Regions from separate parts of the Pseudonocardia yuanmonensis genome, predicted to be linked through region 2. Evidence: riboswitches for the same ligand, from Rfam matches in the RefSeq annotation. Region 2 holds a riboswitch; each other region holds the start of a gene.
What was found. Region 2 has a riboswitch for S-adenosylmethionine ahead of ABD990_RS28465 (LLM class flavin-dependent oxidoreductase). Riboswitches for the same ligand answer to the same signal wherever they lie in the genome.
Positions count from the first base shown of each region.

Region 1: another riboswitch for S-adenosylmethionine. It lies ahead of thrC (threonine synthase); the one in region 2 lies ahead of ABD990_RS28465 (LLM class flavin-dependent oxidoreductase).
Region 3: another riboswitch for S-adenosylmethionine. It lies ahead of ABD990_RS20400 (aminotransferase class V-fold PLP-dependent enzyme); the one in region 2 lies ahead of ABD990_RS28465 (LLM class flavin-dependent oxidoreductase).

Region 1 is NZ_BAABIC010000002.1:110,183-113,723, forward strand. It holds gene thrC (threonine synthase) at 354-1,619, opposite strand; SAM riboswitch class I at 1,626-1,770, opposite strand; gene holA (DNA polymerase III subunit delta) at 1,984-2,952, shown strand; gene rpsT (30S ribosomal protein S20) at 3,243-3,509, opposite strand.
Region 2 is NZ_BAABIC010000025.1:102,812-106,352, reverse strand. It holds gene ABD990_RS28470 (NtaA/DmoA family FMN-dependent monooxygenase) at 1-867, opposite strand, end outside; gene ABD990_RS28465 (LLM class flavin-dependent oxidoreductase) at 876-2,072, opposite strand; SAM riboswitch class I at 2,193-2,286, opposite strand; gene ABD990_RS28460 (LLM class flavin-dependent oxidoreductase) at 2,619-3,541, shown strand, end outside.
Region 3 is NZ_BAABIC010000014.1:9,077-12,617, forward strand. It holds gene treS (maltose alpha-D-glucosyltransferase) at 1-389, opposite strand, end outside; gene ABD990_RS20400 (aminotransferase class V-fold PLP-dependent enzyme) at 578-2,089, opposite strand; SAM riboswitch class IV at 2,146-2,259, opposite strand; gene ABD990_RS34455 (putative leader peptide) at 2,745-2,831, shown strand; gene ABD990_RS20405 (hypothetical protein) at 3,054-3,395, shown strand; gene ABD990_RS20410 (hypothetical protein) at 3,403-3,541, shown strand, end outside.

The DNA.
Region 1 (3,541 bases), on a different contig from region 2:
CGAGCCCGGACTTCCTGCGGGCCGTCGCGCCGCGCGTGGCACTGGTCAGCGTGGGTGCGGGCAACACCTACCGGCACCCGAACCCCGGGGTGCTCGACCTGCTGACGGCGTCGGGTGCCGTCGTGCGGCGGACCGACCAGTCCGGCGACGTGGCCTTCACCGGTACCGACGAGCTCGTCGCCCGCGGGGACCCGCTCCCGGCCCCACGCCGCTCCCGTGCGGGGCGCCGGCGCCCCGGACCCCACGGTTCCCCGGAGCCCGGCATCGGCGGGTCCGGACGAGCGAGGGGCACGCGGGACGACGACGGGCCCGGAGGAACGCGTCCCCCGGGCCCGGCGTGGTTCTCGTACTGCTCAGCGACCCTCGAGCGCCTCGCGGACGGCCTTGCTGGTCGCCGGCACCGTCGCGGTCGGCCGGGCGTGGGCGGACACGGCGTCGAGCGTCTTGAGGCCGTCCCCGGTGATCAGCAGGACGGTCTCCGCGTCGGGGTCGATCTTGCCGGCCTCGATCAGCTTCTTCGCGGTCGCGACGGTCACGCCGCCCGCGGTCTCGGCGAACACGCCCTCGGTGCGGGCGAGCAGCCGGATGCCCTCGACGACCTCCTCGTCGGTCACATGGCCGACGGCACCGCCGGTGCGGCGCACGGAGTCGAGGACGTAGGGGCCGTCGGCGGGGTTGCCGATCGCCAGCGAGCGGGCGATGGTGTCCGGCCGGACGGGCTGGATGAAGTCGTGCCCCTGCTCGAAGGCCGAGGCGACCGGCGAGCAGCCGGTGGCCTGGGCGCCGAAGATCGTGTAGGGCTTCTCGTCGACCAGACCCAGCTTGACGAACTCGCCGAAGCCCTTGTCGACCTTGGTCAGCTGCGAGCCCGAGGCGACGGGGACGACGATCTGGTCGGGCAGGCGCCAGCCGAGCTGCTCGGCGACCTCGTACCCCAGGGTCTTGGAGCCCTCGGCGTAGTAGGGGCGGACGTTCACGTTCACGAACGCCCACTCCTCGTGCTCGGCGGCGAGCTCGGTGGCGAGCCGGTTCACGTCGTCGTAGTTGCCGTCGACGGCGAGGAGGGTGCCGCCGTAGACCGCGGTGGTCGTGATCTTCGCCTGCTCCAGCGAGGAGGGGATCAGCACGACCGAGTCCCAGCCCGCGCGAGCGGCCGCGGCGGCCACGGCATTGGCCAGGTTGCCGGTGGAGGGGCAGCACAGGACGGAGAAGCCCAGCTCACGGGCGGCGGCGAGGGCGACGGCGACGACCCGGTCCTTGAAGGAGTGCGTGGGGTTGCCGGTGTCGTCCTTCACCCACAGCTTGCGGACGCCGAGCTCCGCGGCGAGCCGGTCCGCCTGGATGAGTCGGGTGAACCCGGGCTCGGTGTTCGGGAAGGACTGCACGTTCGCCGGGACCGGGAGGAGGTCCTTGTAGCGCCAGATCGACTTGGGGCCGGACTCGATGGACTCGCGGGTGACCTGCGGGAAGTCGTAGGCGATCTCGAGCGGCCCGAAACACTGCGGACACGCGAACTCCGCGGCGAGCGGCGTCTGGTGGCCGCACTCGCGACAGGACAGTGCACGAGCGGAGCCGAGGTCGAAGGTGGTGCCGGCAGGCGTGTCTGCAGTGAGAGTCATCAGATCTCCTCATCTGTCCCGCTGGTGCGGGCCGGAATTGGCACCTGGTCCGTCGACGTGCAGGCACCTGACGGTGCACTGCGCGGATCGTCGTTCGACGCCGGTTGCCGGGGCTTCGTCGGGCCGTTCCCTCTGCCCCTCTGGATGAGCCATATGCGGTTGTGCCGTACGGGTCCCGTGTGCGGAGCGCGCGTGGCGGCCGGAGTGGTCCGGATGACCTGCACGTTACGGCACGTGTGCCGCTCCGAGCCAGCCGGGCACGGGATCTGGGAGGCGTGTCACGGAGTGTCGGCGCCGTGCGCCACGATGGCGTCGGAGCCCGGCACACGCGGGACCCGCGCCGCACGCGAGAGGAGGTGGACCCATGCCGGCCACCACGCCGCCCGCCCCCGTGCAGCTCGTCGTGGGCGAGGAGGAGCTGCTGGTCGAGCGGGCCGTGAGCGAGATCCTCCGCGCAGCCCGCGCCGTCGACGCGGAGGCCGAGATCCGCCGGTACCGCCCCGCGGAGCTCACGCCCGGCGAGCTCGTCGGGCACCTGAGCCCCTCGCTGTTCGCGGAGGGTCGCGTCGTGGTGATCCAGGGGGCGCACGAGGCGGGCAAGGAGCTGGCCGCGGCGATCCTGGCGTACGCGGCGGAGCCTGCCGACGGCATCGTCCTGGTCGCGGTGCACGCGGGCGGTGCCCGGGGCAAGCAGCTGGCGGACGACCTGCGCAAGGTCGGCGCGGTCGTGACGAAGTGCGACCGGCTGACCCGTGCCGAGGAGCGTGCCGACTTCGTCCGGGCGGAGGTGCGGCGGGCCGGTGGCTCGATCACCGCCGAGGCCGTCGGCGTGCTGCTCGAGGCGGTGGGCTCGGACCTGCGGGAGCTGGCGTCGGCCACGAACCAGCTGGTCTCGGACACCGGCGGGCAGGTCGACGGCCAGGCCGTGCGGCGGTACCACCGTGGCCGGGCCGAGTCGTCCGGGTTCGCGGTGGCGGACAAGGCGGTCGCCGGCGACCGGGCGGGCGCGCTGGAGGCGCTGCGCTGGGCGCTCGTGCTGGGTGTCGCCCCGGTGCTGGTCGCGGACGCCCTGGCGGACGCCGTCCGCACTCTCGCCAAGGTCGGCGCGGCCGGCCGGGGGGACCCGAACCGCCTTGCGGGCAGCCTCGGCATGCCGCCGTGGAAGATCCGCAAGGCGCAGGGCCAGGTACGGGCCTGGCACCCCGCCGGTCTCGCGACGGCGATCGCCGCGACCGCGCAGGTCAACGCGGACGTGAAGGGCGCGGCGGCAGACCCGGCCTACGCACTCGAGCGCGCCGTCCTCGCGGTCGTCGACGCCCGCGGCACCGGCTGACCGACCCCGCGCCACCGGCGTCATGGAGCCATGGCGTGCTCAGGGTGCTCAGGGACTCTGGACGACGAGCGTCATGGAGCCACGACGCGTTCGGAAGCCCGGCCAACGAGCGTTGTGGAGCCATGACGCTCGCCTCAGCGTCGGCCGGCCCCTCCCGCACCGGGACGGACCATCTCCGAGAACGCGTCGACGGCGCTGTCCCACGGGAAAGGACAGCGCCGTCGACGGGAACGCTCGACCGGGCTCAGTGAACCCGGGAGCTCACCGGGCACGGAGGACGCGCCCGAGGATCACGCGCCGATCTTGGCGACGCGCCTGGCGATGGCCGCCTTGCGGTTGGCGGCCTGGTTCTTGTGGATGACGCCCTTGCCGGCGGCCTTGTCCAGGGCGCGGGCGGCGGCGCGCTGCAGCTCGACGGCCTTCTCGGTCTCGCCGGCCTCGGCGGCCTCGCGGAACTTGCGGATCGCGGTCTTGACCGACGACTTGACCGACTTGTTGCGCTGACGGCGCTTCTCGTTGGTCTTGACCCGCTTGATCTGGGACTTGATGTTCGCCACGCTGGTGTGCCTCGAGTCTTCCTGGTGCTGGT
Region 2 (3,541 bases):
CTCGGCCTCGGTGTCGCCCAGGATCACCGACGCCGACGGTAGGATCTTGACCTGGTCGGGGTCGCGCCCGAACCTCGCGACGCGGGCCTTGACGTCGGCGTAGAAGGCCCTGGCCTCGTCGAACTTCTGGTAGCGGGAGAAGATCGCGTCGGACCGGGAGGCGGCGAAGTCACGTCCGGCGGGCGACTCCCCCGCCTGCAGCACCACCGGATGCCCCTGCGGGCTGCGCGGTGTGCTGAAGCGACCGGCGATGTCGAACTGCCGGCCACGGAAGGCGAAATCGCCCACCTGCCCGTCGCGCAGGAACCGTCCGCTCGCCGGGTCGGCCACGACGGCGTCGGACCCCCAGGAGTCCCACAGCGCGCGAACGGCGTCGAGGGTCTCCCCCGCCCGCTCGTACCGCTGCGAGTGCTGCAGGAACCCGCCCCTGCGGAAGTTCTCGCCGGTGTCCGCGTCCGAGCTGGTCACGACGTTCCACGCGGCCCGCCCGCCGGACAGGATGTCCAGCGTCGCGAACTTCCGGGCCAGCTCGAAGGGCTCGTTGAAGGTGGCGTTGATCGTGCCGGCGAGCCCGATGTGCTCGGTCACGGCGGCCAGCGAGGCCAGGACCGTGAACGTGTCCGGCCGCCCGACGACGTCCTGGTCGAAGACCTGCCCGCCGCGGGTCCGCAGCCGCAGCCCCTCGGCGAGGAACAGCAGGTCGAAGGTGCCGCGCTCGGCGGTGCGCGCCCAGTGCTCGTACGAGGCGAAGTCGATGTGGCTGCCCGACGCCGGGTCGCTCCACACGGTGTCGTGGTTGACGCCCGGGAAGTAGGCCCCGAGGATCACCTGCCGCTTCCGGGTGCGCTGTGCCGATGGTTCGCTCACGTGCTCGCTCACGCCGCCACCCCGGCGTACCGGTTCGCCGGCCGTTCCAGCCCGACGCGTTCGCGCAGCGTCCCGGGTTCGTAGGCGGTGCGGAACAGGCCCCGCCGCTGCAGCTCCGGGACCAGCCCGTCGACGATCGCGTCGAGATCGGTGGGCAGCACGGCCGGCCGCAGCCGGAACCCGTCGATCCCTTCGTCCCGCCAGGACTCCAGGAGGTCGGCGAGCGCGGTCGGGGTGCCGGCCAGCACCGCGGCTTCGGAGCACAGCGGGCTCCGCTCCTCGAGCCGCCGCAGCCGGGCGTGGGCCGCGTCGGCGTCGGCGTCGAGGACCACGACGAGATCGGCGAGCACCCTCAGCGGCGGCAGCGTGCGCCCGACCGTGTGCTGGGCGGCGCGGATCTCCCCGAGGATCGCCGGGATGTCGGCGGCTCCCTGCGGCGTGGTGAACACGACGTCCGCGGCGCGGGCGGCCAGCTCGTACGCCGCCCGGGCGTGGGCGAGCGCCACGACGAGCGGCTGGCCCTGCGGCGGCCGCGGCACGATGCCGGGCCCGCGCACCGCGAAGAAGCGCCCCTCGAAGTCGATCGTGTGCACCTTGTCGCGGTCGAGGAAGCGGTTCGTGGCGGCGTCGCGAATCTCCGCGTCGTCCTCCCAGCTGTCCCACAACCGCCGGACGACCTCGACGGCGTCGGCCGCCTCGTCGAACAGGTCCTGGACCGCGGCCGCGGTCCCCGGTGTGCCGAGCGTCTCCCGCCGGATCTCGGGCAGCGTGCGGCGCCCGAAGTGCCGCGCCTCGTCGGCGCGCGCCGAGGTCTGCACGCGCCAGCCGGCCCGGCCGTGGCTGTCGTGGTCGAGCGTGGAGATCGCCGAGGCGATGTGGAAGGGCTCGGTGTGCGTGGTCGTGACGGTCGGGACGAGCCCGACGTGGCGGGTCAGCGGCGCGACGAACGCGGCGACCAGCTCGGCGTCGAGCCGCCCCCGGACCTGGTCGGTGCGGCGGTCGGCGGCCCCGAGGTGGTCGCCGGACTGCAGGCCCAGGGCGTCCTCGATCGTGACCAGGTCGAGCAGGCCGCGCTCGGCGGCGCGGGCCAGGGCCGCCCAGTAGCGGGCGGTGAAGAGCAGATCGGGGCGGGCGCCGGGCTCGCGCCAGGCGGCGGGGTGCCAGCCGGCGCCGTCGAGCGCGACGGCCAGATGGATGGGGGCCATGCGGGCAGACCTCTCCTGCGGGAGAAGGGACGGGGATCGGGTCCTCGTCAGGCCCGACAGCCCGCGCTGGCCGTGCGCAGGAGATCCACGTGGCGCCGCCGCACCCCGAGAAACATCGCTCCTCCATCGCTCCCGGCTGTAGCACCCGCACCCGTCGGACGGGGGGTTGCTGCGGCGTCGTCGAGCCGGGTCTCTCGGCCGCTCTGGATGGTGTGGCCCCGTGGGCCGGAGCCACTGTAGGGATCAGCACGGCCCGTCCGTCAATACTCCGGGTGACATCTGTGATCAGCGACGCCGAAACCCGACCGACGTGTCCGGACACCGGATCCGGTGCTCTCGCCAGGCGAAACACAGTCGGCCCCGGGAACCACAAAGGACCGGACAACGACACGGCGGCGCCACGTCGGGCTCCTCTGATCACCCGACCGCGGTTACGGTGACTCACCGCCGGCACCGGTTCCCCGTGCCCTCTCGCGACGACCGGCAACGGCGTCGTCCACCGATCCGGTCCGATCCCTCTCCGGCCGTCCCCTCAGGAGCTGCCCCATGCGCTTCCAGGTCCTCGACATCGTCCCGCACGCCCCGCACCCGGTCACCGGCGAGATCATCTCCGTGCACGAGCGGCTCGAGCGGGTCGTGGAGAACGCCGTCCTCGCGGAACGGCTCGGCTTCGACTCCTACGCCGTCGGCGAGCGGCACGCCGGCGAGTTCGTCTCCTCCGCCCCGACCGTGCTGCTCGGCGCCCTGGCCCAGGCCACCGACCGGATCCTGCTCAGCACCGGGGTCACCGTGCTGTCCCTGCTCGACCCCGTCCGCGTGGCCGAGGACTACGCGACCGTCGACCAGCTCTCCGGCGGGCGGCTGGAGATCGTGATCGGGAAGGGCAACGAGGACAGGCACTTCCCGCTGTTCGGCCTCGAACTGGCGAAGCAGTACGAGTACCTCACCGAGAACCACGAGCTCCTGCGCCGGCTGCTGCGCGAGGAGGACGTGTCGTGGACCGGCGTGCACCACCACGACCTCCACGGCGTGACGACCCACCCGCGGCCCTTCGACGGGCCCTTCCGCATCTGGCACGGGTCGGCCACCTCCACCGCCGCCGTCGACCTCGCCGCGAAGTGGGGCGACCCGATCTTCACCGCCAACGCCCTGCAGCCGCGGGAGAACTACCTGGTCCTGATCGACCGCTACCGCGAGCAGCTCGAGGCGCACGGGCACGACCCCGCCGTCGGGTACGTCGGGTCCGGATCCGGCGGACTGTTCCTCGCCGACTCCGACGAGCAGGCGATCGCGGAGTACCGGCCGATCTACGAGGCCCAGGCGGCCACGCTCGCCGCGGCGCACGCGGGCGACCCGCGCAGGGGCAAGACCATGTCCTTCACGACGATCGAGGAGGCCGTCGCCCACGGCCCCGCGCTGGTCGGGACCCCGGAGCGAGTCGCCGCGAAGATCCTCGACTACCACAAGTC
Region 3 (3,541 bases), on a different contig from region 2:
AAGGACTCGCCGGGACGCGTGATCAGCGAGATCGGGTAGGCCGTGAACCACACGGACGCGGACTCGACGGCCTGGCGCGGGCCCGGGTCGGCGAACGGGTTCTGCCACATCGTGCCCTGGCCGGAGAACTGCCGGGCGATCTCGTTGGCGTCGGCGAGCATCGACTGGCTGAGCAGCCACGACACGTACGCCGGGTTCTCGCCGGTGGCCGCGCCGTCCTTCGCCACCGACCGCCGGACGACGGGCGACTTGGCCCGGGCGCGATGGCGGAGCGTGCGGGGACGCGCGGGATGCAGGTGCTCCGCGTAGGTGATCTCGCTGGGCTCGTGGGGGTGCTGCTCCGCGGTCTCCTCGGACTGCGCTCGAGACAGCGCTGCGTCGTCTGCCATCTACTCTCCGTGCTCGCCGCGACCCGGTCGTCGCCCGGGGGTGGGTGTACCACCCGCGTCAGCGGGGAAACGACGGTGACGCGCCGACGATGCGCCCGTCCACCCGACCGCACAGGCCGAACGGGCCTGCCGCACCGCTCGGCGACGGGCGCCCGTCCGCGCGGGGTCGGTGCGGGGTCGGCGCGGGCTCAGTGCCCGCAGGCCGCCCCGCCCGGTCCGGCGACGGTGCCGAGCTTCAGCGGGTCGAGGTCGCGCGGGTCCGGGGCCGGGGTCCACCGGCCGTCGACCTCCCGGTAGTCCCACTCCGGGCCCGCGCCGGCGATCGTGCGGACGGCCTCGACCAGCCGGTCGACGTCGGCCCCGGTCGTGTTCAGGCCGAGGCTGACGCGCACCGCGTCGGCCCCGCCGGCGAGGCGGGCGAGCAGCGGGTGGGCGCAGAAGCGGCCGTCCCGCACGCCGATCCCGTGCTCGGCGGACAGCGCCGCGGCGACGAGCCCGGCCGGGACGTCCGTGACGGTGAAGGAGGCGACGGCGACCCGGTCCGGCGCGTCGGCCCAGATCCGCAGCGGGCGCACGCCGGCGATCCCGGACAGGCCGTCGACCAGGCGGGCGAGCAGGGCGCGCTCGTGGGCGGGGGCGATCTCGTCGATCACGGGGTCGAGGGCGCGGCAGGCCGCGGCGATCGCGGCGGCGCCCAGGACGTTGGGCGTGCCGGCCTCGTGCCGGTGCGGCGCCGGGGCCCAGCTGACCTCGGTCGCCCGGTCCTCGACGCCGACCGAGCGCACCGCGCCGCCGCCGGCGAGGTACGGGGTGGCGACGTCGAGCCAGTCCCGCCGCCCGATCAGCGCGCCCGCGCCGTAGGGGGCGTAGAGCTTGTGCCCGGACAGCACGACGTAGTCCACACCGGACGCGCCGATGTCGACCCTGCGGTGCGGGGCGAGCTGGGCGGCGTCGAGCACGACGCGGGTGCCCGCGGCGTGCGCGATCGCGCAGATCTCGTCGATCGGCAGGATCTCGCCCGTGACGTTGGAGGCGCCGGTGATCGCCAGCAGGGCGGTGGGCTCGGCGGCGAGCGCGTCCCGCAGCAGGTCGAGGGTCTCGCCGACGGTGTCCGGGGCGCGCAGCACGCGGTGGTCGGTGCCGCGCCAGGCCAACAGCGTGGCGTGGTGCTCGACGTCCAGGCACAGCGTCGCGCCGGGGACCGCGCCGGCGAGCAGGTTGAGCGCGTCCGTGGTGTTGCGGGTGAACACGACGACGTCGTCGGCGCGCGCCCCGACGAACCGGGCGACGGTCTCCCGGGCACCCTCGAGCACCGAGGTGCAGACCTGCGAGGCGTACCCGGCGCCGCGGTGCACGCTCGAGTAGTAGGGGAGGAGCTCGGCGACGTGGTCGGCGACCGCACGCAGGGCGGGGGCGCTCGCGGCCAGGTCCAGGTTCGCGTAGGGCACGGTGCGGCCGTCGACGAGCGGGACCGGGAGCCCGGTGCCGACGAGCTCCGGCAGGGGCGTCGGTGCCGGGGCCGTGGTGGTCGAGGTGGTGGTCGAGGTGGTCGAGGTGGTGGTCGGGGCCGTGGTGGTCGGGGTCGCCGCCGCGGCGGGCGCGGTGCGCGCGGGCTCCTCGGCGGCGGTGCAGCCCGGAGCCTCGGCGCAGCGCGGCGCCGAGTCGATCTGGGTGTCGACCTGGGTGCGGACGTCGGACATCGTGGATCCTCCCGGATCACTCAGGACCCGGGACGGCACGAGGTGCCGCACACGAGGGTCCGCGCTTGCCGGCCGCGGGTCCGCGGCGGCCCGGTCGTCACCCGGAGCACCCCACCGCGGAGGAGGGTTGCCGGCCAGCGAGCCGGGGCTTGGCGCTGGCGCTCTTGACCTGACGACGACGGTAGGTGTCGATCCGGGGCCCGGTCAAGTGTGATCCGGGCCGCGGAATCGGCGCCGAGAATGACCGGACAGTGCGGTCGTCGGCGTTCCAGATCGGCGGTGAATGTCCGATCTCCGGGGCGGCTCGACCCATTTCCTCGGCATTTCCGTCCCTTTTGCCCCGGGCCGGGACCGCTGGTCACTCTGCGTTCATGAGCGGCGAGAGCAATGCTGTCATCCGGTCGGGGAGGGCATCGTAGAATCGCCAGGTCGAGCCGTTGGCGCGTGATCGGTTCCCGGCTCGACCGACACGATCGCGTGAAGAATCGGGCCCGCGTCACACGCTGCTCCGGGCCTGTTCCGGCGCCGATGAACCGCCGAAACGAGTGACCTGGGCCACGGAGAAGGGCCCGAGATGGCCCGGAACGGGCGTGGGACGACCCTCTGTCCGACCCCATGATCTCCACTGCTCCGTCCGGATGACACAGTTCCGGTCGTGCGCCTCACCGACCGCTTCGCCTATCGACGTCACGTCGATCTGGGTCGCGTGGCGAGCGCGCTGTGTAGTGCGCCGGTGAACTGAGGCCCGGGCCCCGCCGGCCCCGCCCCCTTCACCCTCGCGTTCCCCGCGGCGCACCGCCGTCCCCGTTCGCCCGGCCTCGGTCCGGGCCGCCGACCGGTGCGCCGGGCCGTGCCCACCGCCGTCCGCCCCACCGCCGCCGCTGTCCATGCGGACCGTCCGGCGTTCCCGGGCCGCGGTCCGCCGCCGTCCGCTCCCCAGATGAGAAGAAGTGGAGACACTGTCGTGCCGCGACACCGATACCGACCACCTCGGTCGGCACTGACCCGGCTCGCCGGGTCCGCGACCCTGGCGGGCGCCGCCGTGGTCGGCCTCACCGGGCCGGCCCAGGCCGCCACGCCGGACCTGGTGCCGGACCTCGCGCCGCTGCTCACGGCCCACTACGACCCCGCTGACGGTACCGGGCCGGCCCCCGCGCCGGAGGCGCCGTACGTGGAGCCGTCGTACACGGCGTTCGAGCAGGGCGACCTGCTCGGCCAGGGCCGCGACTTCGCTCCCGCCGGCGTCCCGATCGCCGGGCTGACCCAGTCGGCGGTGGGCGCGCCCAGCCGACTCCTGCCGAGCTGAGGCCGGGATGCGCGCACAGAGGCGAAGCCTGCGGAGCCGACCATCCGCACCGAAGAAGATCCTGCTCGGGCTGCTGGCCCTGGGGGTCCTCGCCGGGGTGACCACCATCCCGGGCGGCGACGCGTACGCCGACGTCCAGACCGTCA